Regions from separate parts of the Neorhizobium tomejilense genome, predicted to be linked through region 1. Evidence: riboswitches for the same ligand, from Rfam matches in the RefSeq annotation. Region 1 holds a riboswitch; each other region holds the start of a gene.
The links. Region 1 has a riboswitch for cobalamin ahead of ACSQ3G_RS19530 (DUF1636 family protein). Riboswitches for the same ligand answer to the same signal wherever they lie in the genome.
Positions count from the first base shown of each region.

Region 2: another riboswitch for cobalamin. It lies ahead of bluB (5,6-dimethylbenzimidazole synthase); the one in region 1 lies ahead of ACSQ3G_RS19530 (DUF1636 family protein).
Region 3: another riboswitch for cobalamin. It lies ahead of ACSQ3G_RS31455 ((2Fe-2S) ferredoxin domain-containing protein); the one in region 1 lies ahead of ACSQ3G_RS19530 (DUF1636 family protein).
Region 4: another riboswitch for cobalamin. It lies ahead of ACSQ3G_RS02125 (aromatic ring-hydroxylating oxygenase subunit alpha); the one in region 1 lies ahead of ACSQ3G_RS19530 (DUF1636 family protein).

Region 1 covers NZ_CAXUSO020000001.1:3,958,676-3,966,378, reverse strand. Annotated here, with positions in the region: gene cobG (precorrin-3B synthase) at 1-97, opposite strand, end outside; gene cobN (cobaltochelatase subunit CobN) at 94-3,387, opposite strand; gene cobW (cobalamin biosynthesis protein CobW) at 3,405-4,442, opposite strand; gene ACSQ3G_RS19530 (DUF1636 family protein) at 4,439-4,849, opposite strand; cobalamin riboswitch at 4,955-5,194, opposite strand; cobalamin riboswitch at 5,254-5,482, shown strand; gene ACSQ3G_RS19525 (CbtB domain-containing protein) at 5,520-5,696, shown strand; gene ACSQ3G_RS19520 (CbtA family protein) at 5,710-6,471, shown strand; gene cobO (cob(I)yrinic acid a,c-diamide adenosyltransferase) at 6,468-7,082, shown strand; gene ACSQ3G_RS19510 (cobyric acid synthase) at 7,085-7,703, shown strand, end outside.
Region 2 covers NZ_CAXUSO020000001.1:1,529,662-1,537,364, reverse strand. Annotated here, with positions in the region: gene ACSQ3G_RS07930 (NADP-dependent malic enzyme) at 1-1,040, shown strand, start outside; gene ACSQ3G_RS07925 (hypothetical protein) at 1,191-1,877, shown strand; gene bluB (5,6-dimethylbenzimidazole synthase) at 1,878-2,564, opposite strand; cobalamin riboswitch at 2,645-2,829, opposite strand; gene ACSQ3G_RS07915 (TolB family protein) at 2,857-3,687, opposite strand; gene ACSQ3G_RS07910 (NAD+ synthase) at 3,703-5,376, opposite strand; gene ACSQ3G_RS07905 (TadE family protein) at 5,618-6,037, shown strand; gene ACSQ3G_RS07900 (pilus assembly protein TadG-related protein) at 6,039-7,703, shown strand, end outside.
Region 3 covers NZ_CAXUSO020000002.1:1,829,002-1,836,704, reverse strand. Annotated here, with positions in the region: gene ACSQ3G_RS31460 (ABC transporter substrate-binding protein) at 1-1,124, opposite strand, end outside; gene ACSQ3G_RS31455 ((2Fe-2S) ferredoxin domain-containing protein) at 1,121-1,930, opposite strand; cobalamin riboswitch at 2,028-2,221, opposite strand; gene aztD (zinc metallochaperone AztD) at 2,270-3,508, opposite strand; gene ACSQ3G_RS31445 (substrate-binding domain-containing protein) at 3,839-4,822, shown strand; gene ACSQ3G_RS31440 (ABC transporter substrate-binding protein) at 4,898-6,163, opposite strand; gene ACSQ3G_RS31435 (carbohydrate ABC transporter permease) at 6,189-7,025, opposite strand; gene ACSQ3G_RS31430 (carbohydrate ABC transporter permease) at 7,022-7,703, opposite strand, start outside.
Region 4 covers NZ_CAXUSO020000001.1:429,552-437,254, forward strand. Annotated here, with positions in the region: gene ACSQ3G_RS02100 (DUF1217 domain-containing protein) at 1-1,396, shown strand, start outside; gene ACSQ3G_RS02105 (winged helix-turn-helix domain-containing protein) at 1,413-1,793, opposite strand; gene ACSQ3G_RS02110 (FAD-binding oxidoreductase) at 1,790-3,235, opposite strand; gene ACSQ3G_RS02115 (L-threonylcarbamoyladenylate synthase) at 3,263-4,240, opposite strand; gene ACSQ3G_RS02120 (DUF6656 family protein) at 4,274-4,888, opposite strand; cobalamin riboswitch at 5,054-5,285, shown strand; gene ACSQ3G_RS02125 (aromatic ring-hydroxylating oxygenase subunit alpha) at 5,387-6,631, shown strand; gene ACSQ3G_RS02130 (BA14K family protein) at 6,740-7,162, shown strand; gene ACSQ3G_RS02135 (BA14K family protein) at 7,356-7,703, shown strand, end outside.

The DNA.
Region 1 (7,703 bases):
CGAGAAGTCCGTCGCCGGTCAGCATAGGGGCGGACAGGGCGGGGCAGGCGCCACGGCGCATATCCAGCGTGCTTCGATCGAGGGAGAGTGCCGTCATGCGACCTTCTCCCGGGTGAGCATTTCGAGCTCGGCGTCGATCGCGTTGCGGCGGGGATGCCAGAGGCCGCGGCGAAGGGCCGAGCGAAAACGCTCGGCCATGAAGCGTGCGCCTTGGGGGTTCTGGCCCAGCAGGAAGTCGCGGACCTTTTCATCGCCGAGATAGGCGTCGTAGGTCGCCTCGATCAGCGATTGCGGGATGGCGTGGGTGGTTTCGGCAAAACCGATCAGGCGGTCGACCGTTTCCACCAGTTCCGCTGCGCCGCGCGGACCGTGGCGCATCTGGCCGGCGATGAAGCGCGGATTGACGGCGCGGGCGCGCACCACGCGGGTTACCGCTTCGGAAATCGAACGGGCACGAGGTTTTTGAGGATCGGTCGTGTCGAGTGCGATCACATCCGCCTTGCCGCCGAGTGCTGCCACAGCCGCTGCAAATCCGCCGATGAAGGCGACATCGGCCGAGCCGTCCAGCAGGTCGCGGCCCGGATCGTCGCCGGTATGGACCAGCAGATCGGCGGTCCCGATGCGGTTCGCGAACTGGCCGGGCACGTGGCTGGCATCGCCCTCCGCGCCGCCGAAGGAATGGCTCGTCGCATCGAGATAGATGCGGCCCAGCTCCTCGCGTTCGCCCCAAGTGCCATCGGCGAGCTTTTCCTCGATGCCGGAGCCGTAGGTGCCCGGTGCCGAGCCGAAGATGCGTGAGGGGACGTGCCCAAGCGTTTGTGCCTCTTCGGCGAGAGGATTGTCGCCCGGTGCTTCCTCGCGGCTGGCAATGGCGCGCATCGCGGCGTCGAGCAGGGCGATGAGAGCCGGAAACATGTCGCGGAACAGGCCGGAAATCCTCAGCGTCACGTCGACGCGCGGGCGGCCGAGCGCTGCCGGCGGCAAGACGTCGATGCCGGTGACGCGGCCCGTCGCCGTATCCTGCACGGGTCTCGCCCCCATCAGCGCCAGAACCTGTGCGACTTCCTCGCCGCCGCTGCGCAGGGACGCGCTGCCCCAGAGATCGAAGACAAGGCTTTTCGGCCAGTCACCGTGATCCTGGAGATAACGCCGCAGGATCTCGTCGGCCGCACGTTTGCCGAGTTCGAAGGCGGTCGGCGTCGGCAGGGTGCGCGGGTCGCTGGCGAAGAGGTTGCGGCCGGTCGGCATCACGTCGCGGCGGCCGCGGGCCGGGGCACCGGATGGGCCCGGGCGGATGTGCTTGCCGTCCAGTGCGTCGAGCAAGGCCTGTCGCTCGGTTTCAGCGCTACGGACTCGTAATGGATCGTCATCGCTGGGCACCACCTGCCCAAAGACGTACTGGCCGTCCTTGATCGAAAAGTCCTTGAGATCGCAGAGAAAGGCGTCGATGCGGGTCAGCGCCGTATCCGGATCGTCATTGTTCGAGACGCCGGCCTCGCCCGCCAGTCCGGTGTCGCGGGCGGTCTCGACGATCAGCCTGGCCAGCCGGTCGCGGCGGCGGCGATCGAGGCCGTCGGCCTGCGCGTATTCGTCGACCAGCAGTTCCAGCTTCTTCTGTTCGTCGGAAAGACCGGCGCCGGCCAGGACCGGCGGCAGATGGCCGATGGTGACGGCGGCGATCCGCCGTTTCGCGACCGCCGCCTCGCCCGGATTGGAGACGATGAACGGATAGATGACCGGCAGGCCACCGGTGACGATCTCAGGAAAACAATCCTTCGACAGCGCCACGGTCTTGCCCGGCAGCCATTCGAGCGTCCCGTGGGCGCCGACATGGACGATCGCATGCGCGCCAAGCGTCTCGCGCATCCATTGACCGAAGGCGATCAGCGCGTGGCGCGGGGGCAGGTCCGGGCTGTGATAGTCGGCGCGGCGATCGGCGTTGCGGCCGCGATCGGGGGCGAGCGCGACGGTGACATTGCCAAAGCTCGCGGTGCGGAAACGGAAAATGCCGTCCCTGAAGTCTTCGTCGGCTTCTGCCCCGCCCCACGCCGCCTCTACAACGGGCAGGGGATCGTAGGCGGCGCGTGGGTGGCCGGTGGATTTGTCATCCAGGCGGTCAAGAAGGTCACGCGGGGTCTCGGGGATATCCGAAATATGATAGCCGGCTACCGACAGTTCGTGTAGCATCCCGAGCACGCTTTGCGGCACGTCCAGGCCGACGGCATAACCGGTGCGTCCGGGCGCGCTCGGATAATCCGGCATGAGGATGACGATCTTGCGCTCGGGCCGTGACGTGGTTTTCAGCCGGAGGAAGGCGGCGATACGGTCGACGACCTGTTCGACCCGGTCCGGCTCCGGCCGGTTGACGAGGTTGGCGGAGCTTTCGCCTGCCTTGAAGGAGATCGCGCCGGCAAGAATGCGCCCGTCGAGCTCCGGCAGGACGACGTGCATAGCGAGGTCGGCGGGGTTGAGGCCGCGCCGGCTCTCCGTCCAGCCATCGCGGCGGGTCGTGGCAACGACGATCTGGAAGACCGGCACGCCGGTGCGGTCGAAAATCGTTTCGCCGTTGCCGTCCGTGCCGCTGGCAAAGGCGGTGGTGGAAAGGATGGCCGCAGATTTCAGGTCAGAGATCGCCTGTTCGACGAAGGCCAGTGCATCCGGCTCCTTCAGTCCGCCGACGAAGATAGGCACCGGTGCAAAACCGCGCTTTTTGAGCGCTTCGAACAGCGCGTCGATCGGCGCTGCGTCATTCGCAAGCAGCATGGAGCGGTAGAACAGGATCGGCAGGCGCGGCGCATCCGGCGCAAAGCGGGTCAGCAGGTCGTTGATCTCGACAATGCCTTTTCCGGGTGCGTAATAACCGGCCTTCGGCACCGGGGCCGCCTGCGACAGCGGTTCCGTTTTGCCCTCGGCCAGCGTCGTCAGCAACCTCGCCAGAAGCCGCATATTGGCCGGACCGCCCTCGCGAAAGCAGCTCAGGATGCCGGCGATCCGGTCTTCCGAAACGGTCGAGGCCGCGATCAGTCGCTCGTCGCGGATGCTGCATTCGCCGGGCAGCAGCGCCAGCGCGATCTTTTTCCGCTTCGCCATGCGCGAAAGCTCCTCAACGCCGTAGGACCAGCGATCGAAACCGCCGAGAATGCGCACGAGGATGATCTTGGCGTGGGCCGCCGTCTTCTCGACCCACAGATCGACGGACATCGGATGGCGCAGGTCGGAAAGACTGGTCAGCCGCAGGCTCGGCAAATTCGAACCCCAGACGGCGGAAAGGCCGTTCAGGTCGCTGCCGGAAAAGGACAGCACCACCACGTCGGCCGGCGACTGATTGAGGTCGACCGGTTCGATGAGGTCGTCAAGCGACGACGATGTGGTGGCGAGTATGTGCATCCTTCCCTCGGGCCTACTTATGCGGCCAGCATCCTTTCGATCGCGGCGCGGTCGATGCCTTTTTCGCCGATCACGACAAGGCGGCTTGTCCGCGCTTCGCCGGGTGCCCAGGCGCGGTCGAAATAGTGGTTCACGCGCGATCCTACCGCCTGAACCTGCAGGCGCATCGGCTTGTTCGCGACTTCCACGAAGCCTTTTATGCGCAGCACGTTTTCCGCCTCCGCCGTCGCGGAAATGCGTGCGGCGAGCTGTTCGGCGTCGGCGACTGCGGCCAGATCGACGACGAAGCTGTCGAAATCGTCGTGATCGTGGTCGAGTTCGTCGTCGTGATGGGTCTTGCGGTTTTCGATATCGTCCTCGACGGCGAGGCCGAGGCCGATCAGCACTGCCGGATCGATGGCGCCGTTGGCGGCCGAGACGATTTTCACGGCACGTGGCAGATGGGCGGACACGCGATCCCTGGCGGTCGCAAGGCCGGCGGCATCCAGGAGGTCGCTCTTGGTGAGCACGATCATGTCGGCACAGGCCACCTGGTCCTCGAACACTTCCTCGACCGGATCGTCATGGTCGATCGAACCGTCCGCGTTGCGCTGCGCTTCCAGCGCCTCGTGATCGTCGGCGACGCGACCTTCGGCGAGTGCCAGTCCATCGACCACGGCAATCACGGCGTCCACCGTCACTCGCGCCTTGACGTCAGGCCACTGGAAGGCCTGGACGAGGGGCTTCGGCAACGCGAGGCCCGAGGTTTCGATGAGGATGTGATCGACGCGGGGTTCGATGGCCAGGATCCGGTCGATCGCCGGCACGAAATCGTCCGCCACGGTGCAGCAGATACAGCCGTTGGCAAGCTCGATGATGTTGTCCTCCGGGCAGCTTTCGATGCCGCAGCCCTTCAGCACGTCGCCGTCTATGCCGACATCGCCGAATTCGTTGACGATGATTGCCAGCCGCTTGCCCTTCAGGTTTTCGATCAGGTTGCGGATCAGCGTGGTCTTGCCGGCGCCTAAGAACCCGGTAACGACGGTGCAGGGAACGCGGTCGAACGAAACGCTCATGATGGCATGTCCTCGTGGTGATGAAAGGGTGGAATACGGGCCGTCATGCCCTTGCCGCGCAGGCAGGTCGGGCGGCCGCGAAGGGGAAGGAAGCCGCGCTCGTCCTCGGCCAGCATCATCGCGCCGGTGACGATGTCCTCGACATTGTCGAGCGAGAGATGGCCGAAGACATAGGACCAGCCGCTCTTGTGGTTGAAGGCGGCGCTCGGGCTTTTTTCGCAACTGGCAAGGCAGGTGACCGGCTTGACCGCGAGCGGCTTGCCGTTTGCTGCCTCGCGCAGCGCCGCGATTAGTGCGATGCCGGGCCGGATTTCGCCGTCGGACGCGTCACGGCAATTGGTGCAGACGAAAATCGTCACATCTGCCGGGCCGGCGGTTGCCGGATCATCTGGTCGGTGGTCACTCATCGGTCAGCCGCGTTCCCGCCGGGGTCGAAAATCGGGGCGCGGAGCAGAAGGTCGAAACCCCTCTGCGGTGATCGAGAACTTCCTCCGGAGCACCCCGCCCGGTGAAGCAAAATTAATCGGACGGCAGGTCTCCTGGCTCGCGGGTCGTCGCCATTTGCCTGCCTTCCCAGGATACCGTTGGCCGGATTTCCCAGTGGCTTGACGGCCAAATGGCCGTTTTAGGCAATGGCTCGCCGCCTACAGTTGCGGGGGCAGCCGCGGCATTGATCCTGAAAAAGGGATCGCACCGCATTCTCTCTTAGCCCTCCCCGTTGCCGGAAAGGGACCATCTCCTTTCAAGTAAGCCCGGTCGCAGGCCCATGTCAATGCGTCGCAAAGGCGATTGCCGTGACGCCGAATTCGTCTATAGTGACCGAGCCTATGGTGCCCGAAAGGGTTTTAGAGGGAATGCGGTGCGACGGATTTCTGCCGTCCAACCCGCGGCTGCCCCCGCAACTGTAAGCGGAAAGTCTTCGACCAAAACGGCCGTGCGGCCGTCAAGCCACTGGGAAATCCGGCCAACGGGATCCTGGGAAGGCGGGAGAAGGCGTCCGATCCGCGAGCCAGGAGACCTGCCAGAGGCGGCAAAGAACGTGAACGGCCCTCGGGTGGAGGGCGAAAGGACGAGACCATGGTTACGAATTCTGCTGCAGCTGCAGTCAGCCTCTCCGCTTCGAAAATCATTCCCCTCAGCATGACGGCCCTGCTCGGCCTGTTCATCGTCGGCTTTGTCGGTTTCTCGCATCTGGAAGTCGTCCATAACGCCGCGCATGACACGCGCCACTCGCTCGCCTTTCCCTGCCACTGAGGAGTTCTCCCCAATGTCGTTGTTTCGCAACATCGTCTTCACGGCGGTGATCGCCGGGCTTTTGTCCGGACTGCTGCTGACCGTGATGCAGAGCTTCTCCACCGTGCCGCTGATCCTGCAGGCGGAAGTGTTCGAGAATGCCGCGCCCGAGGCAGGCCACAGCCATGATGCTGCGCCGGCCGCAGGTGCCACGGCATCGGCCGCCGAGCATCACCACGGCGACGAAGCGTGGGCTCCCGCCGACGGCTTCGAGCGTTTCATCTATACTGCTGCCGCCGACATGCTGTCGGCTATCGGTTTTGCCCTTGTCCTGGTTGCCGCTTCGGAAGCGTTCGGCGGCTTCAAGGGCTGGCGCGGCGGCCTGATGTTCGGCATTGCCGGCTTCCTCGCCGTCATCCTCGCGCCCGGCCTTGGCCTGCCGCCGGAACTGCCCGGCATGCCGGCTGCGGAACTCGGCCCGCGCCAGATCTGGTGGGTCTCGACGGCGGTCTGCACGGCAATGGGTCTCGGCCTGCTCGCCTATACCCGCTCGGCCGTGTTCGCAGCGCTTGCGATCGTGCTGCTGATCGCCCCGCATCTGGTCGGCGCGCCGCTGCCGCCAAGCCATGAAACGGCGGTCCCGATGGATCTCCATGCCCGCTTCGTCAACGCCGTCTATGCCACCAACCTGGTGTTCTGGGCCGTGCTCGGTGCGCTTACCGGTGTGGTCCGCGAACGATTCCGGGCCGGCGAGGAAGCTTCTGCCGGATCCCCGGCGAAGCTCGCTTCCCGGTGAAGGAGATCGACGAGGCGTCCGTCGAGCGTCACCGCGCCAAGATGGCGAACCGCAAGGCGGTGCAGGATGCGGAAGTGGCCGAGAAGACCCAGGAAAAGGGTCTTCTCATCGTCCATACCGGCTCGGGCAAGGGTAAATCCACCGCCGCTTTCGGCCTGGCGCTGCGCATGCTCGGCAACAACCGCCGGGTCGGCGTCGTGCAGTTTATCAAGGGCGCCTGGTCGACGGGGGAGCAGCCGGCGCTTGCCGTCTTCGGTGACCGCGTCGTCTGGCACACGATGGGCGAGGGTTTCACCTGGGAAACCCAAGACCTGAAGCGTGACGTTGCTGCGGCGGAGAAGGCCTGGGAAAAGGCGCTCGAGCTGATGGCGGACGAGACGATCGGGCTCGTCATCCTCGACGAACTCAACATCGCACTTCGTTATGACTATCTCGATCTCGACAAGATCGTCGCGGCGCTCCAGGCGCGACGGCCGGACCTGCATGTGGTCGTTACCGGCCGCAATGCCAAGCCTGCGTTGATCGAGGCGGCCGACATGGTCACCGAGATGACGCTGGTCAAACATCACTTCAAGGCGGGCGTGAAGGCCCAGGCCGGCATCGAGTTTTAGCCATGGTTCGGGTCAAGCCAGCTCGGGCGCTGATGTTTCAGGGAACGGGCTCGGATGTGGGCAAGTCGCTGGTGGTGGCCGGCCTTGCCCGCGCCTTTACGCTGCGCGGCCTGAAGATCATGCCGTTCAAGCCGCAGAACATGTCGAACAATGCCGCGGTCACCGCGGATGGCGGCGAAATCGGCCGGGCGCAGGCGCTGCAGGCGCGTGCCGCCGGCGCACCGCTCAGCGTCCACATGAACCCGGTGCTCCTGAAGCCGCAGAGCGAGGTGGGTGCGCAGGTCGTGGTGCAAGGCAGGGTCGAAGGCAATGCCAAGGCCGCCGAGTATCAGATGCTCAAACGGACGCTGATGCCGCGGGTTCTCGAAAGTTTCGGGCTTCTTCGCAATCAGGCCGATCTGGTGTTGATCGAAGGTGCCGGCAGCGCCTCGGAAATCAATCTTCGCCAGAACGACATCGCCAATATGGGGTTCGCGCGGGCCGCCGGCGTGCCGGTGGTGCTGATCGGCGATATCGACCGCGGCGGGGTGATCGCCAGCCTTGCCGGCACTAGGTTGGTGCTCGATCCCGAAGATGCGGCAATGATCCGGGGCTTTATCGTCAATCGGTTTCGGGGCGACC
Region 2 (7,703 bases), 2.4 Mb from region 1:
ACCAGCTGAACCGCTTCGTCTGGCGCTCCGGTTTCGTCATGAAGCCGATCTTCAGTGCCGCCAAGGTCTCCGAAAAGAACCGGGTGATCTTCGCCGAGGGCGAGGACGAACGGGTGCTGCGCGCAGCCCAGGTTCTGCTCGAGGAAAAGACCGCGACGCCGATCCTGATCGGCCGCCCGTCGGTTATCGAGGCGCGACTGGCGCGTTTCGGCATCCGTATCCGGCCGAATGTGGATTTCGCGGTGGTCAACCCGGAAGACGATCCGCGCTACCGGGACTATGTCGATGAATATTTCACCCTGGTCGGTCGCGAAGGTATCAATCCGGAAGCGGCACGCACCATCGTGCGCACCAACAATACGGTAATCGGTGCACTGGCGGTCAAGCGCGGTGATGCGGACGCGCTGATCTGCGGCGTCGAGGGCCGTTACGACAAACATCTCAGCGACGTAAACCAGATCATCGGCAAGCGGCCGGGTGTCTGCGCCTTCTCGGGCCTCAGCCTGGTCATCTCCCAGCGCGGCGCGATGTTCTTCACCGACACGTTCGTCAACTACAACCCATCCGCGCAGGAGATCGCCGAGATCACCATTCTGGCGGCAGAGGAAATCCGCCGGTTCGGCATCGCCCCGAAGGCGGCGCTGATCTGCCACTCGAACTTCGGCTCGCGCGATTCCGAAAGCGCCCAGAAGATGCGGGCCGCCCTGAAGCTGGTCCGCCAGCGGGCGCCGGAGCTGGAAGTGGACGGCGAAATGCAGGGTGGCTCGGCATTGTCGGAAACGCTGCGCAAGCGGGCCATGCCGGACAGTTCGCTGACCGGCGAAGCCAACCTGCTGGTTTTCCCGAATCTCGATGCGGCAAACATCTCGCTCGGTCTGGTCCGCAATCTCACGGACGCACTGCATGTCGGCCCGATTCTTCTCGGGGCGGCCGAGCCGGCGCATATCCTGTCGTCCTCGGTGACGTCTCGCGGCGTGGTGAACATGGCGGCGCTTGCCGTCGTGGAAGCCTCGCAGCCAAATCTGCAGATTCAAGCCTGAGTTGCCGATCTTCTCCTGCTTTGGTTCGAGCCCCGTTTAGGGCTCGAACGGCACGCGGGCTTGAATTCACCGTGCGGTGATCGCGGCTTTATGAGATTATCAACCGGCACGTTCCATGATGCCATCTCCCATTAGGAGAGGATGCCGGAATTGCCGATACCGCTTCGCGGCCTGCTGACCATATCGCTCTTGCTTCTGCCTGCCGCAGCGCTGGCGGGGGACCCTGCCGTTTGTGCAGCCCTTTACCGGAAACTTGGAAACAGCCCGCAGATCATCGGCAACACGTCCGCGGCGCGCAGCTACGCCCAGCAGCTTGGCGAATACAATGCCGATATCCGGGAATTGCGGGTCGACATGCGCCGGGCCGGCTGCGGCAATGGCAGCGTCGTGGTTCTGGGTGGCCCGAATGCCGAGGTCTGTGGTCAGATGCGGGATGCGCTGGAAAGAATGGAACAGAGCCGCGACGCGCTGGCGGCGGAACGGAACAGTTCTCGGCAGATGATCCTGCCCTCGGAAGAGCGGAATGCCATTCTCGCCGCCATTCGCGAACAGCGCTGCATCCCCTCCTTCGAGCCGCTGCCGCCTGTTGTCGACGACCGCCGAAAGGTGCCGGGCATCGAACTTCCGAGAGAAGAGCAACCGTATTCCGGGATCACCAAGCTGCCGACCCGCCCGCAAAAGCCGCAGGCCGCGGTCCAGCCGCCGGTGCTCACGCCGCCGCCGGAGCGGCCATACGATCCAAACAAGAAGGTGCGCACCGTTGGGCCGGCTTTCCTGCCCGAAGCGGATATCGACCTCAGCAATCCGAAATCGGCAGGACCACAGCCGCAGCAGTGATCAACGGTTATCCCAGCGATCCTGAAAGATCAGCTCGTCCAGGGCCAAGCGCTGGCGCCAGCCCTTGAGCGCCAATTCCGGCTCGGCGTAGAGCCGGTCGGTATAACCGAGGCAGAGCCAGGCGACGATCTCGACGCGGTCGGGAATGCCCAGCAGTGCACGCACGTCCTCCTCGCGAAAGATGCTGACCCAGCCGACACCGACGCCCTCGGCCCTTGCCGCAAGCCACAGGTTCTGCACGGCGCAGACCGTCGAATAGACGTCCATGCGCGGGTTGTGGGTACGGCCGAGCACGACCGGGCCGGCACGATCCGGATCGCAGGTGACGCAGATCGACAGCGGTGCCTTGACGATGCCTTCGAGCTTGAGGCTGCGATAAAGGTCGCGGCTCTCTTCCGGAAACATCTCCACGGCTTCGTCATTGGCGCGCGAGAAGGCGGCGCGAGCCGCCTCCCGCACCGAGGGATCGCGGATGAGGATGAAATTCCAGGGCTGCATGAAGCCGACCGAGGGTGCCGAATGCGCGGCGCCAAGCAGCCGCCTTACTAGGTCGTCCGGCAGCGGATCGGGCAGGAACTGGTCGCGCGTGTCGCGGCGCGTCTCGATCGCCCTGTAGACGGCCGCGCGCTCGGCCTTCGAAAATTCACCGGCAGGCAGCAAGGCATGCGCGAAAGGATCAGGCTGCATCGTTTGTCCCCAACAATGCCGTCGCTCCCTTGCCTTTCAGAAGCAAGGAGAGGTCAGAAACCTTTCCGCCGTCCGCGCGGGCTGGTCTATCTTGTCAGGCCGGTCTTCTGACTTGGCTTCGTCCGCCTCCACCGCCGCCTTCCCGGTTTCCCAGTGGCTTATCCTGCGGCCGAGCGTCCACCTCACAGCGTTGGGCACGTTCCGGCTCCACCCCGGATTCCCGATTCTCCGGCTTGTGGCCGGCACCTGACAGGATCGGTTATGCCCTTACGCGATCCTCGGCGCAAGGCGCTCATGCGACGGGGAAGTAGCGCACATAGGCAAACTCATCGCCATCCGGCGACCAGTTCGGTGAGTTCATCGTGCCCTGCCCGCCAAAGAGCTCGAACAGCGTTTCGACATTGCCGCCGTCCATGTCCATCAGCCCGACGCGGACGTCGAGATCGCGCGGGTGGTCGAAGACATCGGCGTCGTAGGAGACGAAGACGATCTTGTCACCCCTTGGTGATGGATGCGGAAACCAGTCGCCGTAACCGCTGTCGGTGATCCGCTCGGCCACGCCGCCGGCGGCCGGGACGCGCCAGATCTGCGTCAGCCCGGTGCGACTGGAATTGAAATAGATCCATTTCCCATCCGGCGAATAGTCCGGCCCGTCGTTGCGGCCCTCGCCGAACGTCAGCCGCGTCTCGTTGCCGCCTTCGATGCCGATCGAATAGATATCGAACTCGTCGCCGCGGATGCCGCAATAGGCGAAGCTTTTTCCGTCCGGCGACCAGCCATGCCAGTAGGACGGCAGGTTCCCGGTCACCAGCCGCGGCACGCCGCCGCCCGCGGGCAGCACATAGATCGCCGACTTGCCGAACTCTACCTTGTCGGAAATGGCGATCAGCGAACCGTCCGGCGAAATGCCGTGGTCGTTGTTGCATTGGCGGGCAAAGCCGGTATCGACCAGTTCAGGCCCATCATCACCCGCCGGTGACAGACGATAGATCAGGCCCTCGCTGTTGAGCATCAGGTAGCGCCCGTCGGGCGACCAGTTGGGCGCCTCGAACAAGGCTTCCGTCTGCCAGACCACCCGCATCGTCCTCGTCCGGATATTGAAGATCTCGACCGAGCTGCGCAGGGCCATGATCCTCTCCTACCGATCGCGGAAACGGTTGGTGATCGGATAACGCCGATCGCGGCCGAAGTTCTTCTTGGTGATCTTGACGCCCGGCGCCGATTGGCGCCGCTTGTATTCGGCGAGATAGAGCAGGTGCTCGATCCGGTGAACGGTCGCGATGTCGTGGCCGCGGGCAACGATCTCCTCGGTCCCCATCTCCAGCTCGACCAGGCATTCGAGGATATCGTCGAGCACCGGATAGGGCGGCAGCGAATCCTGGTCGGTCTGGTTGGGCCTGAGTTCCGCGGACGGAGCCTTGGAGATGATGTTCTTCGGGATCACCTCGCCGCTCGGGCCAAGAGCCGTCGGCGGCAGATGATCGTTGCGCCAGGCGGCCAGCGCATAGACCTGCATCTTGTAGAGGTCCTTGATCGGGTTGAAGCCGCCATTCATGTCGCCGTAGAGGGTCGCGTAGCCGACCGACATTTCCGACTTGTTGCCGGTCGTCACCACCATCGAACCGAACTTGTTGGAGATCGCCATCAGGATCGTGCCGCGCGCGCGGCTCTGGAGGTTCTCCTCGGTGATGCCCTCCTCGGTTCCTTCGAACAGCTCGGCCAGCGCCGACGAAAAACCGTCCACCGGCTCGGCGATCTGCACGATGTCGTAGCGGCAGCCGAGCGCCTTGGCGCAATCGGCCGCGTCCTTCAGCGAATCCTCGGAGGTGTAGCGGTAGGGCAGCATCACCGTGCGCACCCTCTCCTCGCCCAGCGCATCGACGGCGATCGCCGCGCAGATGGCACTGTCGATGCCGCCGGACAGGCCGAGCACAACCGACTTGAAGCCGTTCTTGTTGACGTAGTCGCGGAAGCCCAGAAGGCAGGCGCGATAGTCCGCCTCCTCCTTTTCCGGAATGCGCGCCATCGGCCCGCGGGCGCAATGCCAGGTCTCGCCAATCCGTTTCCATTCGGTGACGGCCACGGCCGGCTCGAACTGGCTCATCTGGAAGGCGAGCGACTTGTCGGTGTTGAAGCCGAAGCTTGCGCCGTCGAAGACCAGTTCGTCCTGGCCGCCGAGCTGGGCGGCATAGATCATCGGCAGGCCGGTCTCGATCACCTGCTTCAGAACGACCTGATGGCGGATGTCGACCTTGCCGCGAAAATAGGGCGAACCGTTCGGCACGAGCAGGATTTCCGCCCCGCTCTCCGAGAGCGTCTCGCAGACGCCGAGATCGCCCCAGATATCCTCGCAGATCGGGATGCCGAGCCGGACGCCGCGGAAATTGACGGGGCCAGGCATCTCGCCGGCGATGAAGACCCGCTTCTCGTCGAACTCGCCATAGTTCGGCAGATCAATCTTGTCGCGCACCGCAATCACCTTGCCGCCGTCGAGCACGGCGATCGAATTGTGCCGGCCTTCCGCGCCCTGACGCGGGAAGCCGATGATGACGCCGGGGCCGCCGTCTGCCGTATCGGCCGCAAGCTCCTCCACCGCCTTCAGGCAGGCGTTGAGGAAAGCCGGTTTCAGGACGAGGTCCTCCGGCGGATAACCGGACAGGAAGAGCTCGGTGAACAGGATGAGATCCGCCTCTTCGCGGGCGGCATCCCTTCGGGCTTCTCGGGCCAGCGCCAGGTTGCCGGCGATATCGCCGACGGTCGGGTTGAGCTGGGCAACGGCGATGCGGAGTGTCTGGCTGATGTCCTGGGTCATGGTATCGATTTAACGTTCCGTGCGAGAGGTCGCAACGTTGTTCCCGAGAGATTTTTCGTCCGCATCAAAAATGTTCCCGATTCGCGAACCCGGCCGCCCCCCCCGCAAGAGCATGCAGCGCCCCACCCGAACAGCAGGAAATTGTGGATTGGAAGTGTAACCTATGGGCGTACGTTAAGTATTCTTTAGATTTTCGCGCCGATTATATTAGGGATAACTAACTCAACAATGGGGCGCATCGATGGGGTTTTTATCACTGATAAGATGCAAATCCGGAGGTTCAGCCGTCGAGTTCGCCATCGTCGCTCCCATCCTCTTCCTCACACTGTTCAGCCTGATTGCCTACGGCATCTACCTGAGTGCCGCACATGCGGTGCAGCAGATCGCCGCGGACGCCGCGCGTACTGCGGTGGCTGGCCTGAACGATACCGAACGCAAGCAACTGGTGCGCGACTTCCTCAGCCGTTCCACCCTCAATCACGCGCTGCTCGAGGTGAAGAACTTCACGCTCGACGTCAAGGAGGATCCGAAGAACCCCAATCAGTTCACGGTCTCCGTCGACTACGATGCGAGCCATCTGCCGATCTTCAACCTCTACAGCTACGCCATGCCCGACGCGCATATCCGGCGTTTCTCCACGATGCGGATCGGAGGCATCTGAAATGAACCGGCTCCTTCATCGCCTCTATCACAACAAAGCGGGCAATATCGCCATATCCGCCGCCATTACCATGCCGCTGGTCGTTGTCAGCCTGGCGCTCGGGGTTGACTACGGTCACTTGACGCTGCAGCAGCGCGAACTGCAGAACACCGCAGACTTGGCTGCCATCGCGGCGGCCGGACGCCTGAGCGAGCCGGAAAAGGCGGTACTCGACTATTTCATTCTCAACAGCGAGAACTTCGTGGTGCGGACTGCATCCGGGCTGCTGACGGCAGATGGTGAAATTCCCTTCAACGAGGCAAGCGTCTACCAGGACTACACCGCCTATGCGCAACTGACGAAAGGCCGGTACGTGGCCGATCCGTCACGCCCGGTGGAAACCCGTTTCCAGGCCGGGGCAACACCCACCGATGCGATCCGCGTGACCATGCACCAGAAGGGGCAGATCTTCTTTGCCGGCAGCTTTGCAGAGGCGCCGGAACTTGGCGCCACCGGTACCGCCAGTGCCGACAAGCTCGCCGCCTTCTCGATCGGCTCGCGGCTCGCCAGCCTCAACGACGGCATCGTCAATGCCCTTCTCGGCAAGCTGCTTGGCACGACGATCTCACTGAAAGCCATGGATTATCAGGCGCTCGTCGATGCAAATGTCAACCTTCTGCAGACGCTCGATGTCCTTGCGATCAATCTGGGCGTCACCGCCGGCACCTATTCCGAACTGCTCGACATGGAGATCACCTACGGACAGTTTCTGGATGCACTCGGCAAGACGGCCGGTCTCACGCCCTCCGTCCGTGCCGTCCTCGATACGCTCGAGAAAACCCTCAACCACACCCAGGTCAAACTGAAGCTGGAGGAAATCCTGGCCCTCGGGCCGCTTTCGGAGAACCTGATCGGACAGGGTAACGGTCTTAACGTCAGAGCCAGCGTGATGGACATCGTCTCGGCGGCCGCCGTTGCCGGCAGTGGCGGCAAGCAAATCGCCGTCGATCTCGGCGCGACCATCCCAGGAGTTGCGTCGGTCACGCTTGACATCGCCATCGGCGAGCCTCCGGTCGGCACTCCACCGAACGCGGTCGGGAGGCCTGGCACCATCGTGCGCACCGCCCAGACGCGGGTGGCCCTCCACGTCGTCGTCGATGGCCTCGCCGGGATCGCCGGCCTCAAGGTCGACGTGCCACTCTACCTCGAAGTCGCTCATGCGGAAGGGCGCCTTGCGGATATCCGCTGCGGCGGCGGTTCACGCAGCAACGGCACCGTCGATGTCGAAGTGGTTCCAGGCGTGGCTGCGATCGGGCTCGGCACTGTCAACCAGGCCGCGTTTGAAAATTTCGGTACCACGCCACGCGTCACGGAAGCCAGTCTTCTTGACTCCGCCCTGATCAAGATTTCCGGCAAGGCCGATATCAACGCCGGCAATCTCGCCAAAAAAACGCTGACCTTCTCGGCCAGTGACATCGCCTCCGGCAAGATCAGAAGCGTATCGACGAAGGATACGTTGACCAGCCTGGTCACCTCGCTGCTGAAACGCCTGGAACTCGATATCAAGCTTGGGCCGCTGGCTCTCGGCACGCCGACACTGATCCAGGCGGCTTTGGCCGACACGCTGACCGGCCTGACGAAACCCCTCGACACGGTCCTCTACAATATCCTGCTGACGCTCGGCGTG
Region 3 (7,703 bases), on a different contig from region 1:
TGCGTATCGACCCCGATGCCGATCTTGGCGAGTTCCGCCTTGACCACCGGCAGCATGGTGACGAGATCCGGGCGCTGCGGATAGGTGATGACCAGCAGGCGCAGCGGCGTGCCGCCCCTTTCGCGCATGCCGCCGCTGCCTCTTGCCCAGCCGGCTTCGTCGAGCAGCGCGCCAGCCCTGGCAAGATCGGTGGGGCGTGCCTCCCGGCCGGCAAAGGGGAAATAGGCGGCGTAGGCACCGGTCGCCGGTTCGCCGCCGTTGATCGCGGCTGCAAGCTCCTTGCGGTCGAAGGCCAGATCGATCGCCCGGCGCACCTTCACGTCAGCCATCAGCGGCCGGGCGGTATTGAAGAAAGCGAGATACTGGTACCCGACCGGGAACGACTTGATCGTCAGGTCCGGGTTGGTCTTGAGCCGGGTAACGACCTCCGACGGCAAGCCGAAAGCCATGTCGAGTTCGCCTGCTTCGAGCGCCAGCGTCAGGGTCTGGGCATCACCGAACTTGCGGAAATTGACCGGCGAACGCTGGTCGGCGCCAGCGAAATGCACGTTGGGCTCCAGCGTGATCGAGGCATCCGTCTTGAAGGCGGAGATCCGGTAAGGACCGCTGAAGACGGCATTGCCGGCCTCGGTGGGTTTGTAGGCAATCAGCGGCCATTCGGCGAAGAGTGCCTGAATGAACGGCACCGGCTTTTCGGTCGTCACCTTCAGCGTCAGGTCGTCGACCGCCTCGAAGCTCAGCTTGCCGCCGGTCGCGAGCGCCGCCTTGTTATTGGCGAACGTGGTATCGAAACCGGCTGCCAGTGCCCTGGCGGTGACGGGCGTGCCATCGGAGAACAGGCGGCCGGGTTTCAGGGTCACGGTCCAGGTCAGGTCTGCGACGCGCTCGGCCTTCGCGGCCAGCTCCGGCACGAGCTTGCCGTCCCGATCGACGGTGAAGAGGTTCTCGCCGACGCCATGGCTGACCAGCGCCCAGCCGTTCGACCCCTTGGCCGGGTCCGTGCCGCTGGTGATGTAGGTGGCTCCGACGCGAAGCGGCTCGCCTGCGAAGACAGTGCCTGCGGCGGCAAAGGTGGCGGCGGTGAACCAGGCGGCGGCCAAGCGCGATAGCGTCTGTGACGTCAATTCTCTCTCCTGTTGTTCTGTTCGGATGGGGTGCGAAGCCGCTGCTTGCGGCCCGTTGGGTGATAGGCGAAGTTCTCGACGATCCGGCCGCCAAGCAGGTGCTCGCCGACGATCCGGTCGATCGCATCTTCGGTGACGCCGCCGTAATAGGTGCCTTCCGGAAACACCTGCAGCACGGGCGCCAGACTGCAGGGACCGAGACAGGTGGATTTTGCGGTCATCGTGCCGTCGCCGGCAGCGCGCAATTTCTGCCGCTCCTGCTGGTTGCGCAGATGTCCCCAGATCACATCGGCTCCGGCCGCGTTGCAGGGGCCGCCCTGGCAGACGAGTGCGCGGCGTTTCTGGGCTGGCACGAGTGAACCTTCGATGACGGGTGGGTTTTCGGTTTTCGGGACATCCAGCTCCTCGGCCGTCTCCAGCAGCTCGCCGAGAAGCTGCGCCATCAGCGTGCTGGAGGCGATATCCCTGGCGATGGACAAGGCCGGCCAGGGGCGGCTGTCGGCGGCCTTCCAGCGTGTCAGCGATTTCGTCAGCCAGATATGAAAGCTCGGCTCCATGGGCAGGACGAGCGGCACGATGATGACGGTTTCGACATCCTCGTCGAGCAGATTGGACAGCGCTTGGCGCAGCGAGGGGGTTCCCTGCTCGGTAAAGGCGAACCGGACGATTCCGGCCCCGGTCATGCCGGCCGCAAGCTCCGCGAGCCGCTGCATTTCCAGATGCGGCGACGCCGCAAAGGCGGATTTGGCGATCAGGAGGACGGCGCGCCCGGATACGTTCTGGGAAGATAATCCCTGTGTTTTCACTGCCTTCGTCTCACTCAAGGAGGAGGCAGCAAAAATGAAGGTTGCGGCAGGCACGATGGCCCGACGGAACCGTCATTCCTGTGGCACACCCCGACCACGGAACTTCTATCGTCAGGCAGGTCTCCTGGCTTGCGGGTCAAAGCCTTCATCGTCCGTCTTCCCGGCATTGTTGCCAGTGACATGTTGGACGAACGGCTCACCGCTCACAGTTGCGGGACAGCTCCGGTTTTTACCGGATTCCCTCTTAGCTTCCATCGCGGGACGGAAGAACCTTGACGCCGCGAACTTACACTCCCTCTGCCGACTGTCAACAGCGCCGCTTCATGCAGAATCATCGCATCAATGCGATGCGCCGGAGCCACCGACGGCAACGATCGTAAAGGGTTTTCCTTCGACGGGAATCGTCCGGACCTCCTTCAGGCTTTCCGCATCGACAACGCGAACCAGCGAGTGCCGCGGATCGGCAATGACGATATGACCGTCCGCAACGGCAAGGCGCGGCCGCGGATCACGCCAATGGCCGTCCTTGCTGTAGGGCTCGGTGACCTTGACCTTGCGAGCGATCTCGCCCTTGATCACGTCCAGCACATGAAGATCGCCGTCCTCCGTCAGGATGTAGGCATTGCGCGGCGTTGCCGGGTCCAGCAGGAAGTCGACGCGGCGGGTGGGCAGGGCGATCAGCCGGAAATGCTCCTCGGCGTCCGGATCGATCAGGACGATTTTGTCTTCGCCGTAGTTGCCGAGGAAGAACTGCATCGCCTTGCCACCAAGCAAGGTCCCGGTGCTGCCCTTTGGCAGGTCCGCCGGGTAAGCGAGCATTTCCAGCTTCGGGCCATCAATGCCCCCCGGGCCGGCAACGAGAACGCCTTCCTTGCAACCGAAGGCAACCAGCCGGGCCGAGGTGGCCTCGCCGTGAAGATCGGTGCATTTCGCGACGTCACCGAGCTGCTTGCCCGCTTCATCGACGACGCGAAGGCCGACCCTCGGCGGCAGTTCGTCGGGCTTGGTTTGGATTTCAGTGTTCGGGACCGACACGAGCACGAAACGACCCATCGTTACCGCTACGCCGTGATGCGGCTTCGTCGTGTCGACTGTCTTCACGTCGGCCCTGCCTTCGAGAAGAGCTGTTTCGTCGATGATATCCGCCTTGCCGCCTCGATCGTAAAAGAGGACCGCATGGTCGTCATGCGGGACGACGTGGAAAGGACGCTTGCCTTCGAAAGTCACGGGCAGCAACCCGACCTCGGAAACCTCCAGATCCCGATGCTCCCCGTGATCGGAGAAATCGATGCCAGTCCTGATGACGTGCACGATGTCATGATCTGACTGGGTAGCGAATACGGTCTGGCCGGAGGCACTAGCGGTCAGGGCCGCGGGACCCTTGACGTCATAGCGGCCGAGTTCCTTGCCGTTCTCGAAGTTGATGGCACGCACGACGGGGTTCGTGTGATCGCCGACAAACAGGCGCCATGCCTCCTTCGTCTCATGATCTTCATCGGCAAACGCTCCGGACGCCGCGAAGATAAGACCTGATGCGACAGCAGCTAGCAGACGATTTGGAGTGAGGGACAAATTCATGAGGTTCCTTCCTTATTGTTTGAACTTTTCCGCGCCGAGTGGCTATCCAACACATGACCGGCCTACCGATTTACGGTTGTTTCGATCGCGAACTAAATTATGTTATATCGTTACATCCAATTGATGATTGTAATAACATTACATAAGCGACCGTTGTCAATCCCTGTGATGACGACATTTGCCTGTTTCACGCTCAAGGACTGCCTGGCGGCAGTCGGCCTTGCCGTTTGAGAAAAATCCGTCGTTGCTGACATAAAACTCTTACATATCGGGAGGAAATCTGCCGTTGGCGGGCCGTGGGACCTGCCGAACGGAAGAGGACCTTCTCCGATGACGACATTGCAGCAGGTGGCGACACGAGCCGGATGTTCGCTGGCGACGGCGAGCCGGGCGCTCAATCGCAACGGCAATGTCAGCGATCGCATGGCCCGCAGGGTCCGCCGCGCGGCGGCAGAGCTCGGTTACCGGCCGATCAATTCAGCGGCCGGCAGGCCCGGGCAACGGCCGATCGTCGGCGTGCTGATCCCCAGCATCACCAATCCCGTCTTCGCCTCGTCGCTTTCCAGCATCCAGAACCGCATGCTGGTTGCCGGCCATGGGGTGCTGATCGCCCAGTCGAACTACGACCCTGCACGCGAGGCGGACGCAGTCGCCTCGCTTCTCAACGACCGGCCGACCGGGCTGATCCTGACCGTCTGCGATCCCGCCACAAGCGTTGCCCTCACGTCCTCGCTGCCGCCAACCGTGCTTCTCAACAACATGCCGACCTCGCTGTTTCCCGCCGCCGTGACCGTGGACAATCGCGGTGCCGGCCGGGAGCTGACGCAGATGCTGATCGGTCTCGGCCATCGACGCATCCTGTTCGTCTCCGGAAATTTCGCGGCTTCCGACCGCGCGCGTCGCCGGCATGAGGGTTATCGCGATGCGATGATCAAGAATGGCGTTGAACCCTTGGAAGCGGTCGAGATTTCCTTCCTCGACGGCTACGACCAGCTCGATCTCAGCGCGGCGCTCGCGACCGTATCGCCGACGGCGATCATCGCCTCCAACGATCTTCTTGCACTCGGCGTCATCAGCGCGCTGCGGCGCGAAGGACTTTCCGTACCCCGCGATATCTCCGTCGCCGGTTTCGACGGGATCGCCATTGGGCGGCTGGTGGACCCGCCGCTGACAACGGTGGAGATGCCGGATGCGAGCATGGGGGCGGCTGCGGCCTCGCTGCTGCTGGACATCGCCGAGAATGCGGCGCCCGCCCGGCATCTCGACGTCGCCTATATGCTGCGCCGGGGCGGCACGGTGCGGGCAATCCACTAACGCTTCATGCAAAAGGAAAACTGCCGCTTCCGATCGGAAACGGCGGCTCGTGGTGCGGTTGGGCCGGAGTGGCGCTTAGCTGCGCGGCAACAAGCCCTTCACTTCGGAAGCGGCATCCTCCAGCGCTTGCTTCGGGGTGGCCTGCTGTTCGACGATGCGCGACAGGTTCTCGACGATCGCCTGGGTGACCTTGACGCCGTTGGTGCCCGGGAAGGCGTACCAGGGAACCATGCGGTCCATCTGGCTGAGGCCGGCGACGAAGAGCGGGTTTTCCTTGTAGAAATTGCCGAGGTAGTCCGGCGACTTGGCGGCAAGCTCGTTGTTGGGAACGTAGCCGGTGCCCGGAACGACGACGGAGGCGCCATACGGACCGGCGGCGAACTTGGCGAACTTCCAGGCGGCCTGCTGTTTTTCGGCATTGCGGGCGAGGATGACGACGGCATTGCCGCCGGTCGGCAGCTTGCCCTTGACCGGATCGATCAGCGGGATCTGCGCGGTGCGCAGGTCGAACTTGTCGCCGACGCTCTTGATCGTGTTGCGCAGGGCGCCGGTCGTCTTGAACTCGATGCCGACCTTGCCGGCGAAGAAGGCCTGTTCACCGGCCTGGGCCGTGAAGACCGGCAGGCCGCCCTGCTTGACCATGCGGTCGAGCGTCTCGACAGCCTTCAGGCCTTCCGGTCCGGCGAAAGCGACGGACTTTTCGTCGGCGCCCAGCATCTGGCCGCCGGCGCCGAACAGCAGTGCGGAGAACATCCAGTCGTCGCCCTGCCAGCGGAAGTCGATGCCTTCGACGCCGTTGCCGAGCGCCTTGATCTTGGCGCCGAGCGCGATGACTTCGTCCCAGGTCTTCGGCGGAACGTCCGGATTGCCGCCGGCAGCCTTCACCAGGTCGGCATTGTAGTACATGATCGGGTTCGACGTTGCGAAGGCGAGGCCGACCTGCTTGCCCTTGACCTGGGCGAGCTTCAGGATGTTGTCGGAGAAGCCGAGCTTGCCCATGTCGCCTTCCTTGGCGATGAATGGAGCGAGATCGACGGGCAGGTCGCGCTCCTGAACCATGCGCAGGCGGTTGAGGCCGATAAAGGTCAGGTCCGGCATTTCCGCCGTGCCGGCCTGGCGCATGATCAGCTGGATGCCCTCTTCATAGGTCGCCGACGGATTGGCGAACTGGATCTTGATGTCCGGATTTTCTTCCATGAACTTCTTCGAGATCGTGTCCATCACGTCCTTGAAGAAACCCGGCATCGGATAATGCACGGTCAATGTCGTTTCGGCATGGGCCGGAAGCGACACCGTCATGGCAATCGCCGCGGCGGCGAGGATGTTGGTGAGATGCTTCATCGCATAGTCTCCTGGTTGATGCCGGTCAGCCTTTGAGACCGGTCATGGTGATGCCCTCGACGAAGCGCTTCTGTGCCAGAAGAAAAGCCGCAACGAGGGGAGTGGTGATGATCAGCGTGGCGGCCATCAGGGCGCCGTAGTCGTCGCCGGCCTCGGCGGCGCGGAAATAGAGGAGGCCAAGCGGCGGCGTCGCATAGGTCTGGTTGGAAACCACGATCAACGGCCAGTAGAGGTCGTTCCAGTGGGCGACGACCGAGAAGATCGCGAACGCGGTGATCGCCGGCCAGGCATTCGGCACGATCACGCGGCCGATAATGCCGAGTTCCGACATGCCGTCGAGCCGGGCGGCATGTATCAGGTCGTCCGGTATCGCGCGGAAGAACTGCAGAAACAGGAAGATGCCGAAAACGGAGATGGTGAAGGGGGCGACCAGCGCGAAATAGCTGTTGAGCACGGCCATGCGGTCGAAGGCGACATAGAGCGGCAGGGCGGTCGCGTGGATCGGCACCAGCAGGCCGAGCATGACCAGCACCACCATCAGCCTTGCCGCGCGGAACTTCAGCTTCGCCATGGCGTAGGCGCAGGGAATGGCGATCATCACCTGGAAAACGAAGATCAGCGCGCAGACGGCGACGCCGTTGAAAAGCAGCCGCGTCATCGAGACGCGCGTCAGCGCCTTGGCGAAGTTCTGGACGTAGGACCAGTGCTGCGGGATGAGCGACAGCGACGAGGAGAAGATGTCGCTCTGTGCCTTGCCGGCGGTGGAAATCATGAAGACGTAAGGGGCGAGAAATATCGCCGCCCCGAAGATCAGGATCGACAGGCGGACGGCGCGCCCGAGGGTGAAGGCTGAAGCACTCATGAGTAATGCACCTGCTTGTCCTGGACGCGGTATTGCAGGAACATCAGCACTACCAGGATGGCCAGGAAGACGACCGTCATCGCCGAGGCGTAGCCGACCTTCAGGTAGACGAACCCTTCCTGGTAGATGGTGAAAAGCAGCACTTCGGAAGCCTTGTTCGGCCCGCCCTCGGTCAGCGTCTTGACCGTCTCGAAGACCTTGACCGCATTGATGATGCTGATCGTCGTGACGAACAGCGTCGTCGGTCCGAGCATCGGCCAGGTGACCAGCCGGAACCGGTCGAAGGCGGAGCGGGCGCCATCGACATGCGCGGCGTGATAGAGCTCGCGGGGGATTGCGGTGAGGCCGGCCAGGAACAGGACGAGATTGAAGCCGACCGATTGCCAGATGCCGATGATCGACAGGCTGTAGAGGACGGATGTCGAGGCGCCCAGCCAGTTGGGACGCGGCAGGCCGCCAAGCGCCAGAAGCGCGTTGATCGGGCCGATCGTCGGGTGGAAGAGATATTGCCAGACCGTCGCCATCGCGACGAGCAGCGAGGCGACCGGCAGGAAATAGGCGGTTCGAAAGAAGGAACGGCCGATATTCTCGCTTTCGATCAGCATCGCCAGGCCGAGCGCCGTGAAGATCGAGATCGGCGCGACGATCGCGGCATAGACCGTCGTGTTCCACAGCGAG
Region 4 (7,703 bases), 3.5 Mb from region 1:
GGCGGACAATATCAGCGACTTCATCGACGACCCGCGACTTCTCAAATATATCAGGGTCGCCTTCAATCTCGACAAGGCCACGGTCGTGAAATCGACGATCGAGCAGATCCTGACGAGCGACCTCTCCGATCCGGACAGCTACGCGAACCGGTTCGGCGCGACCAATCCGGAATATCTCGACCTGGCGAAGGCCTTCAATTTCAATACCGACGGTACCGTCGCCGCCGGCCAGGCCCAGGACGAATTGCAGACCAGCTCCACCCGCAGCAACTATATGAGCCGCTGGGACGACAAGCAGGAAGCGGATCTCGAAAAGGCCATCAAGTTCTACAAGCTCGACCTCACGGCCGTGAAGACGCTTGACGACTTCCTGAGCGCGGATGCCAACGACTCTTACAAGTTCGCTCTCGAGGCGGTTGGCCTCGATCCGACGACCGTTTCGAAATTGACGATCAAAAGCGCCCTGAAAAGCGACCTTTCCGATCCGAACAGCTACATCTACAAGCTGAAGGACGAACGGTTCATCTCGCTTGCGAAGCTTTTCAATTTCGACAGCAAGGGGGGCGTCACCCGGCAGGTGCTGCTCCAGTCCAATGCGGCGATCACCAACGTCGCCAAGGACTATATCCTGCGCCAAAGCCGGTTCATGGAAGGCGATGAACTCAAAGCGGCGAGGGCGAAGGCCCAGACCGAGGCGAAATATTATACCGACGCGATGCAGCGTATCGGCAGCCGCGACGAACTGCTGGCCGACCGCAAGACGCTCGACATCCTGATGATCTCCAAGGGGATAGATCCTTCCACGGTCACCAACGACTTCTTGAAGGAGGCTTTCAACTCGGATCCTGCCGATCCCCAAAGCTTCGTGAATACCCAGACGGACAAGCGGTTTGCGCAGATTGTCGGCACCTTCAACTTCGATTCCAAGGGCGACATCGACCGCAGCGCCGCAGGCGAGGCCCAGAACGGCGGCGAGGTTGTCGCGACCCAGGACCTTTACGTCCGCCAGATGCTCGAAACCCAGCAGGGCGAGGAAAATCCGGGCGTCCGCCTCGCGCTTTATTTCGAGCGCATGTCCGACAGCATCACCGACCCTTACGTGATCCTCGGCGACGAGGCGCTGATGGAGTTCTTCCGCGTCACCTTCAGCCTGCCGGCGGAAATCGGCAACATGGATGTCGATCAGCAGGCCAAGATAGTGGAGAAAAAGCTCGATCTCGAAGACCTGGCCGATCCGGAAAAGGTCAGGAAATTGGTGCAGCGCTTCACGATCATGTACGATCTGGAGAACAGCGTGAACACCGCATCGGCGGTCAGCATCCTGAGTGGCAGCGGCGGCTCGGCCGGCATCAGCTCGGATACGCTGTGGGCATTGTCCCAGATCAGGCTGAGCTGAGAGCGAACCGGTCTTCTCAGGCGTCGTCGCTCTTGTCGGCCGTCTCAAAGCGCGGATCGGCGTTCGATTCGAGCCAGTCGAGGTCTGCGCGCATGGCGTTGCGGCTCGCCTTTTCCATCCGCCGGTAGCGGGACAGCAGTTCCTGGCCGAATTCTGTCAGGCCCGCACCCCCACCGCTTTTCCCCCCATGGCGGGTAAAGATCGCTGGCTCCTTGAACATCCGGTTGATTTCGTCTCCGAGCAGCCATGCCCGCCTGTAGGACATGCCGATCGAGGCGCCAGCCGCCCGGATCGAGCCGTGTTGGGCGATCAATTCCAGAAGCTGCGCCTTGCCCGGACCGAGCCGCACGCCGTTGTCGAGGTCGATTCGTATCGTGGTCTTCGACGGTTGGCTCATGGAATGATCACGACCTTGCCGGGGTTCATGATGCCGGCCGGATCGAACGCCTGCTTGATGCGCCGCATCAGGTCCATCTCGATCGGCGAGCGGATATGGGCAAGCTCGTCGCGCTTCAATTGACCGATGCCGTGTTCAGCCGAAATCGACCCGCCGGCGGCGAGCACGATGCCGTGGACGATCGCGTTGATTTCCCGCCAGCGGCCGATGAAGGCTGCCTTGTCGGCGGCCATGTCAGCGCTGATCGGCTGCGAGATATTGTAGTGGATGTTGCCGTCGCCGAGATGGCCGAAGGCGCAGACCCGGGCGCCCGGCATGGCTGCCAGCACCGCCTGCTCGGCTTCGGCCATGAAGCTCGGGATTTTCGAGACGGGCACCGACACGTCGTGCTTGATCGATCCGCCCTCCGGTTTCTGGGCGTCGGACATGCTTTCGCGCATGTGCCAGAGCGCCTTCTGCTGGGCGACGGAGGAGGCGATCACGGCGTCACGGATGAGGCCCGCTTCAAAACCCTGTTCGAGCAGCGACTGCACCATGGAACTGGCCGTCTCGGCGGAATCCGAAGTCGAGATGTCGATCAGCGCATACCACGGATGCGGCTCGGAGAGCGGATCGCGCACGCCCTCTATATGCCGGGCCACGAATTCGATGCCGATGCGCGGCATCAGCTCGAAACCGGTCAGCGCCGTGCCGCAGAGGTTCGAGGCTCGCTCGAAGAGTTTTAGCGCGTCTGCCGGCGAGTTGAGGCCGGCAAGTGCGACCTGGTGCCCGACCGGCTGCGGGAAGAGTTTCAGCACCGCGCCGGTGATGATGCCGAGCGTGCCTTCCGCGCCGATGAAGAGGTCGCGCAGGTCGTAGCCGGTATTGTCCTTCTTGAGCCGGCGCAGGCCGTCCCAGATCTCGCCTGTCGGCAGCACCACTTCGAGCCCGAGGCAGAGCTGGCGGGTATTGCCATAGGCCAGCACGGCGGTGCCGCCGGCATTGGTGGAAAGATTGCCGCCGATGCGGCAGGAGCCTTCCGAACCGAGCGACAGGGGAAACAGCCGGTCGACGGCTTCCGCCGCCTTCTGGACGTCGGCAAGGATGGCGCCGCCGTCGGCGACCAGCACGTTGGCGACCGGATCGACGTCGCGGATGCGGTTCATCCGTTCGAGCGAGACGATCAGGTCGCTGCCGCCGGTGCGTGGCGTCTGCCCCCCGACGAGGCCGGTATTGCCGGTCTGCGGCACGATCGGCGTGCCGGTCTCGCTTGCAAGCTTCAGGATCGCCGACACTTCCTCCACCAAGCCCGGCTTCAGGAGCATAGGCGAAGAACCCTTGTAGAGCCCGCGGCCCTCGACGAGATGCTGCGCAAGATCGTTCGCGTCGCGCAGGACGTGGTTCTCACCGACGATCGCCGCGAAGCGGTCGAGAAGCTCTGGGTTCGGCCCTGAAATGTCCATCGGCGTCTCCTCCTCTTTAGCCCCGTCTTATTCCCGCGGGGCGGCCGCCCTCGCCAGCCGGTCGTTGATCGCCTCGCCGAGCCCATGGTCGGGAATGGGCGTGACGGCGATGCTGGCGGCACCGGTGGCGTCGGCGCGCTTCAGATAATCGAACAGATTTGCCGCCGCTTGCGCAAGGTCACCGGACGGGCTCAGGTCAAAAACCGCCGCGGCGAGTTCCATTCCCTTCACCGGAGCGGAACCGAGCCGGATCAATGCTTCGCCGGCCTCGACATGGTCGGCGTTGAGCCTCACCGCTGCACCGGGCGCATAATGAGAGGCCAGCATGCCCGGAGCCTCGATGATCGCCGCCGGTCCCTCAGGCCGGATCACTGCAAGACCGGTTGCCTTCTCGATCTCTTCCGCGGCTACCCCGCCCGGTCTCAGCAGCCGGATCATACCGTTCTCGACGCGAACGATGGTCGATTCGACACCGACCGGAGCCGCACCGCCGTCGATGATCAACGCCAGCTTCTCGCCCAGGTCGTCGGCCACGTGGCGCGCGCTGGTCGGGCTCACCTTGCCGGACGTATTGGCGCTGGGGGCCGCGAGTGGCTTGCCGAAGGCGCGGATGAGCTCGGAAGCGAAGCCCTTGGGAAGCCGGATGCCGATCGTATCGAGCCCGGCCGTCGCCAGCGCATGAATGCCGCTCTCGGGCTTCAGCGGAAGGATCAGGGTGAGGGGGCCTGGCCAGAAGGCTTCGGCAAGCCTGCGCGAGATCGGATCGAAGTCGGCATAGCGCTCGGCCATGTCGAGATCCGACATGTGGCAGATCAGCGGGTTGAAGCGCGGCCGGCCCTTGGTCTCGTAGATGCGGGTGATGGCGGCGGGATTGGTGGCGTCGGCCGCAAGTCCATAGACCGTCTCGGTCGGGATCGCCACGGGCAAGCCGTCGCCAAGGACGGTGCAGGCTTGACGAAGCGCGCCGTCACGATCCCGGGTGATGTCGATGATTTGAGCCGTCATATCCGCCCGTCAATAACGCGGACCCGGGCGTCTTCAAAGCTTTTTGATGATCTCGCGGAGCATTTCGTTGGAAGTGCCGAGCATCAGCACGTTCTTGATGGCTTCCATCGGATCATTGGTCTGGAACAGAAGGCCGTTCTTGCGGATCGTGCGGTTGATCTGCAGCGGCTGACCCGCCTCGCGTTCGACCGCAACGGCAAAATACATGCGCGAATTGGCCGGGCTTATATGCTCGAAGAACGTTTCTTCCTCGCCGATCTTGGAGAAGAAGTTGGCGATATAGAACGACCAGCTCACGGGGACGCCGCGTGGAAGAAACGTCCTTGCCGCAGTGACATGGCAATAGCCGAGATGCGGACGTTCATCGAGCGTGTGGTGGAAGATGATCTTCGGAAACTTGATCGAGCGATGGAAGGAGTTGATCCGGTTGTGGCTCGTCTCCCCGGCTGCCTCGAGCCTTTTGCCCGTGCGCTCGGCGACTTCGTTATGGGTGAGATAGCGGCGCTCTTCCGGCAGCCAGACCGGATTGTAGCGGGAGCTGCGCCCCGTCCGGAGGAATTCCGAATGGGATGCAGTCTTCACAACCACCGGCGCCGGAGGCGTTGGTGGAGGAGCTTTGTAATAACGGATCTTTCCCTTGGCCTGCACGGTGGCATCGCTCCCATTCACGCCGGGATTTTATGGCTTATCCCTTAATGACAGGTTTCGCTTTCGCGGGGCTGGAGTGTTGCATTCTGGGCCGTTTCGCCGCTGTCGCCAACGCGGTTGCCGATGTCGCAATGTCGCCTATGCGACACGCTCGCTCGATGATTATATCCGCCTCGATCTTGAGGTGCCGCCTAACTAGGGAAGGCGGAGAATTGGGAAGCCGGCAGGGGTCTTTAGAAACCCTAATCCGGCGCTGCCCCCGCAACGGTGGTGGAGCAATAAGGCACGGCATAAGCCACTGGGAAAGAGCCGCAAGGGCCGCCCGGGAAGGCGCCGAGCCGGTCCCACAAGGGACAAGCTCCTGAGCCCGGAAACCAGCCTCGGGATCAAAAATGACGACCGGACGCGGCGGGCGTTCGGGACAGGGTGTTGGGTGGGCCTTGAGGCCGGCCGGCATTTCCATGTCCTTCCGCTGTCCACATTGACGAGGAAGATAATATGGAAATTCGCAATCAGGCCCTGCGGCAGCTCAAGAACCGCCGTGAAGGCTTCAGCCTCGAACAGCCCTTCTATACCGATCCCGCCTATTTCAAGCTCGATCTGGAAATGATCTGGTATCGCGACTGGCTGTTCGTCGGACATGATTGCGAACTGCCGAAAGCCGGAGCCTATTTCACCCTGCAGATCGGCGATTATCCGGTCGTCGTCGTGCGCGGCCGCGACAACCAGATCCGGGCGCTGCACAATACCTGCCGTCATCGCGGAAGCCGCGTCTGCACCAAGGAGCACGGCTCGGCGGTCCGGCTCGTCTGTCCCTACCATCAATGGACCTACGAGCTGGACGGCTCGCTTTTGGTCGGCCGCCAGATGGGCCAGGACTTCGACAAGACCCAGTTCAGCATGAAGAAGGTCCATTGCGAAAGCGTCGCCGGCTTTATCTTCATCTGCCTTGCCAACGAGGCACCGGATTTCGCGCCGGTCCGCGCGGCGATCGAGCCCTATATGGCGCCGCACCGCCTCTCGGAAGCCAAGGTCGCGCACCAGTCGACGATCATCGAGAAGGGCAATTGGAAGCTCGTCTGGGAAAACAACCGCGAGTGCTACCACTGCGCCGCCAACCATCCGGAGCTCTGCCGCACCTATCCGGAATCGCCCACCGCGACCGGCGTCCAGGGTGCCAAGGACGATCCGGTCATCGCCGCCCATTGGCAGCGTTGCGAGGAGGCTGGGTTGCCGAGCGAGTTCCGCATGGACGAAACCGGCCAGTTCCGCGTCGCGCGCATGCCGCTGATCGAGGATGCCGAGAGTTATACGATGAGCGGCCGCAACGCCGTGCAGCGCAAACTCTCCGAGGACGTGACGATCAACTCGATCGGCACCATGCTGCTCTTCCACTATCCGAGCAGCTGGAACCACATTCTCGGCGACCATGCGATTTCGTTCCGCGTCACCCCGCTGGGGCCGGAGGAAACGGCGGTCACCACAAAATGGCTGGTCCACAAGGATGCGGTCGAGGGCGTCGACTACAATCTCGAAGAACTGACCCATGTCTGGAACATGACCAACGACCAGGACCGCCAGATCGTCGAGGAAAACGCCTTCGGCATCCGCTCGCCCGCTTATGAGCCGGGTCCCTATTCGCCACTCCACGAAGGCGGCGTCATGCAGTTCGTCGAATGGTATTCGAACTTCATGGTCAACCGGCTGCAGGGCGACCAGGCGCAACTCTCGATCGTCGCCTGATCGCCAATTCGTGATCTGCGGTGATCGGTGCCGGGTACGTCTTCAGGAACCGAAACCTGCGTCTGGCGTTGTTTTCTGATTAAAAATCAGAATGAGGAAACACACCGCATGAACGCCTTTCGTCTACGTCTGACTGCGGCGGCGGTTGCCATCGCGACCACCTTTGCCGGGCTTGTGCCAGCGCAGGCCATTCAGATGCCGGCTCCACCGTCAGGCATTTCGGCCGCCGGGGATATCACCAATGTCCAGTACCGTCGCGACTTCCGGCGTGACCGCTATGGCTGGTATCGCGGCCACCGCGGTTATCGCGATCGCCGGCCCGGCTACCGTTATTACAACGGGTTCTGGTTCCCGCTCGCCGCGTTCGGCGCCGGTGCCATCATCGGTGGTGCCATACAGGCCGACCGGGGCGGTTATTCGAGCCGTCACGTCGCCTGGTGTGAAAGCCGTTATCGCAGCTATCGGGCCTGGGACGATACCTATGCGCCGCGCGCCGGCGTGCGGGTACGCTGCATCTCGCCTTACAGATAAGCAAGCGTTGGCCACCTCTACGCCAAGCCCGGTCGCGGCATATGCCAGCGGCCGGGCTTGCTTCGTCGCGGCGCACGTTAATGGCGCATTCAGGATGAACTTCCTAAGGTTGCGGCAAAATTGAAATTCACTGCATACTGAAATAATTGGCTGTCGAAAATTGAAACATAGACAAGGGATCTGGGGACCTAACATGACTCTTTTGAAGAAGATCGCGGTTGCGGGCATCTCCGCTGCCGTTCTCGCCGGCTCTCTGATGCCGGCTCAGGCGATGCCGCTGCCGTCCGCTCCGGCCGCCGGGATCGAAACCAGCGCCGACACCGACGTGACCCTCGTGCAGTACCGTCGCCATGGCGGCGGCTGGTATGGCGGGCATCGCGGTTATCGCGACTACCGTCCGGGTTATCGCCGCCATAACGGCTACTGGTTCCCGCTGGCGGCATTCGGTGCCGGCGCCCTGATCGGCGGCGCCATTGCCTCCCAGCCGCGTTATGCTGAGCCGGCTCCGGCCTATGGCGGCGGCGACGACATCAATCCGCGC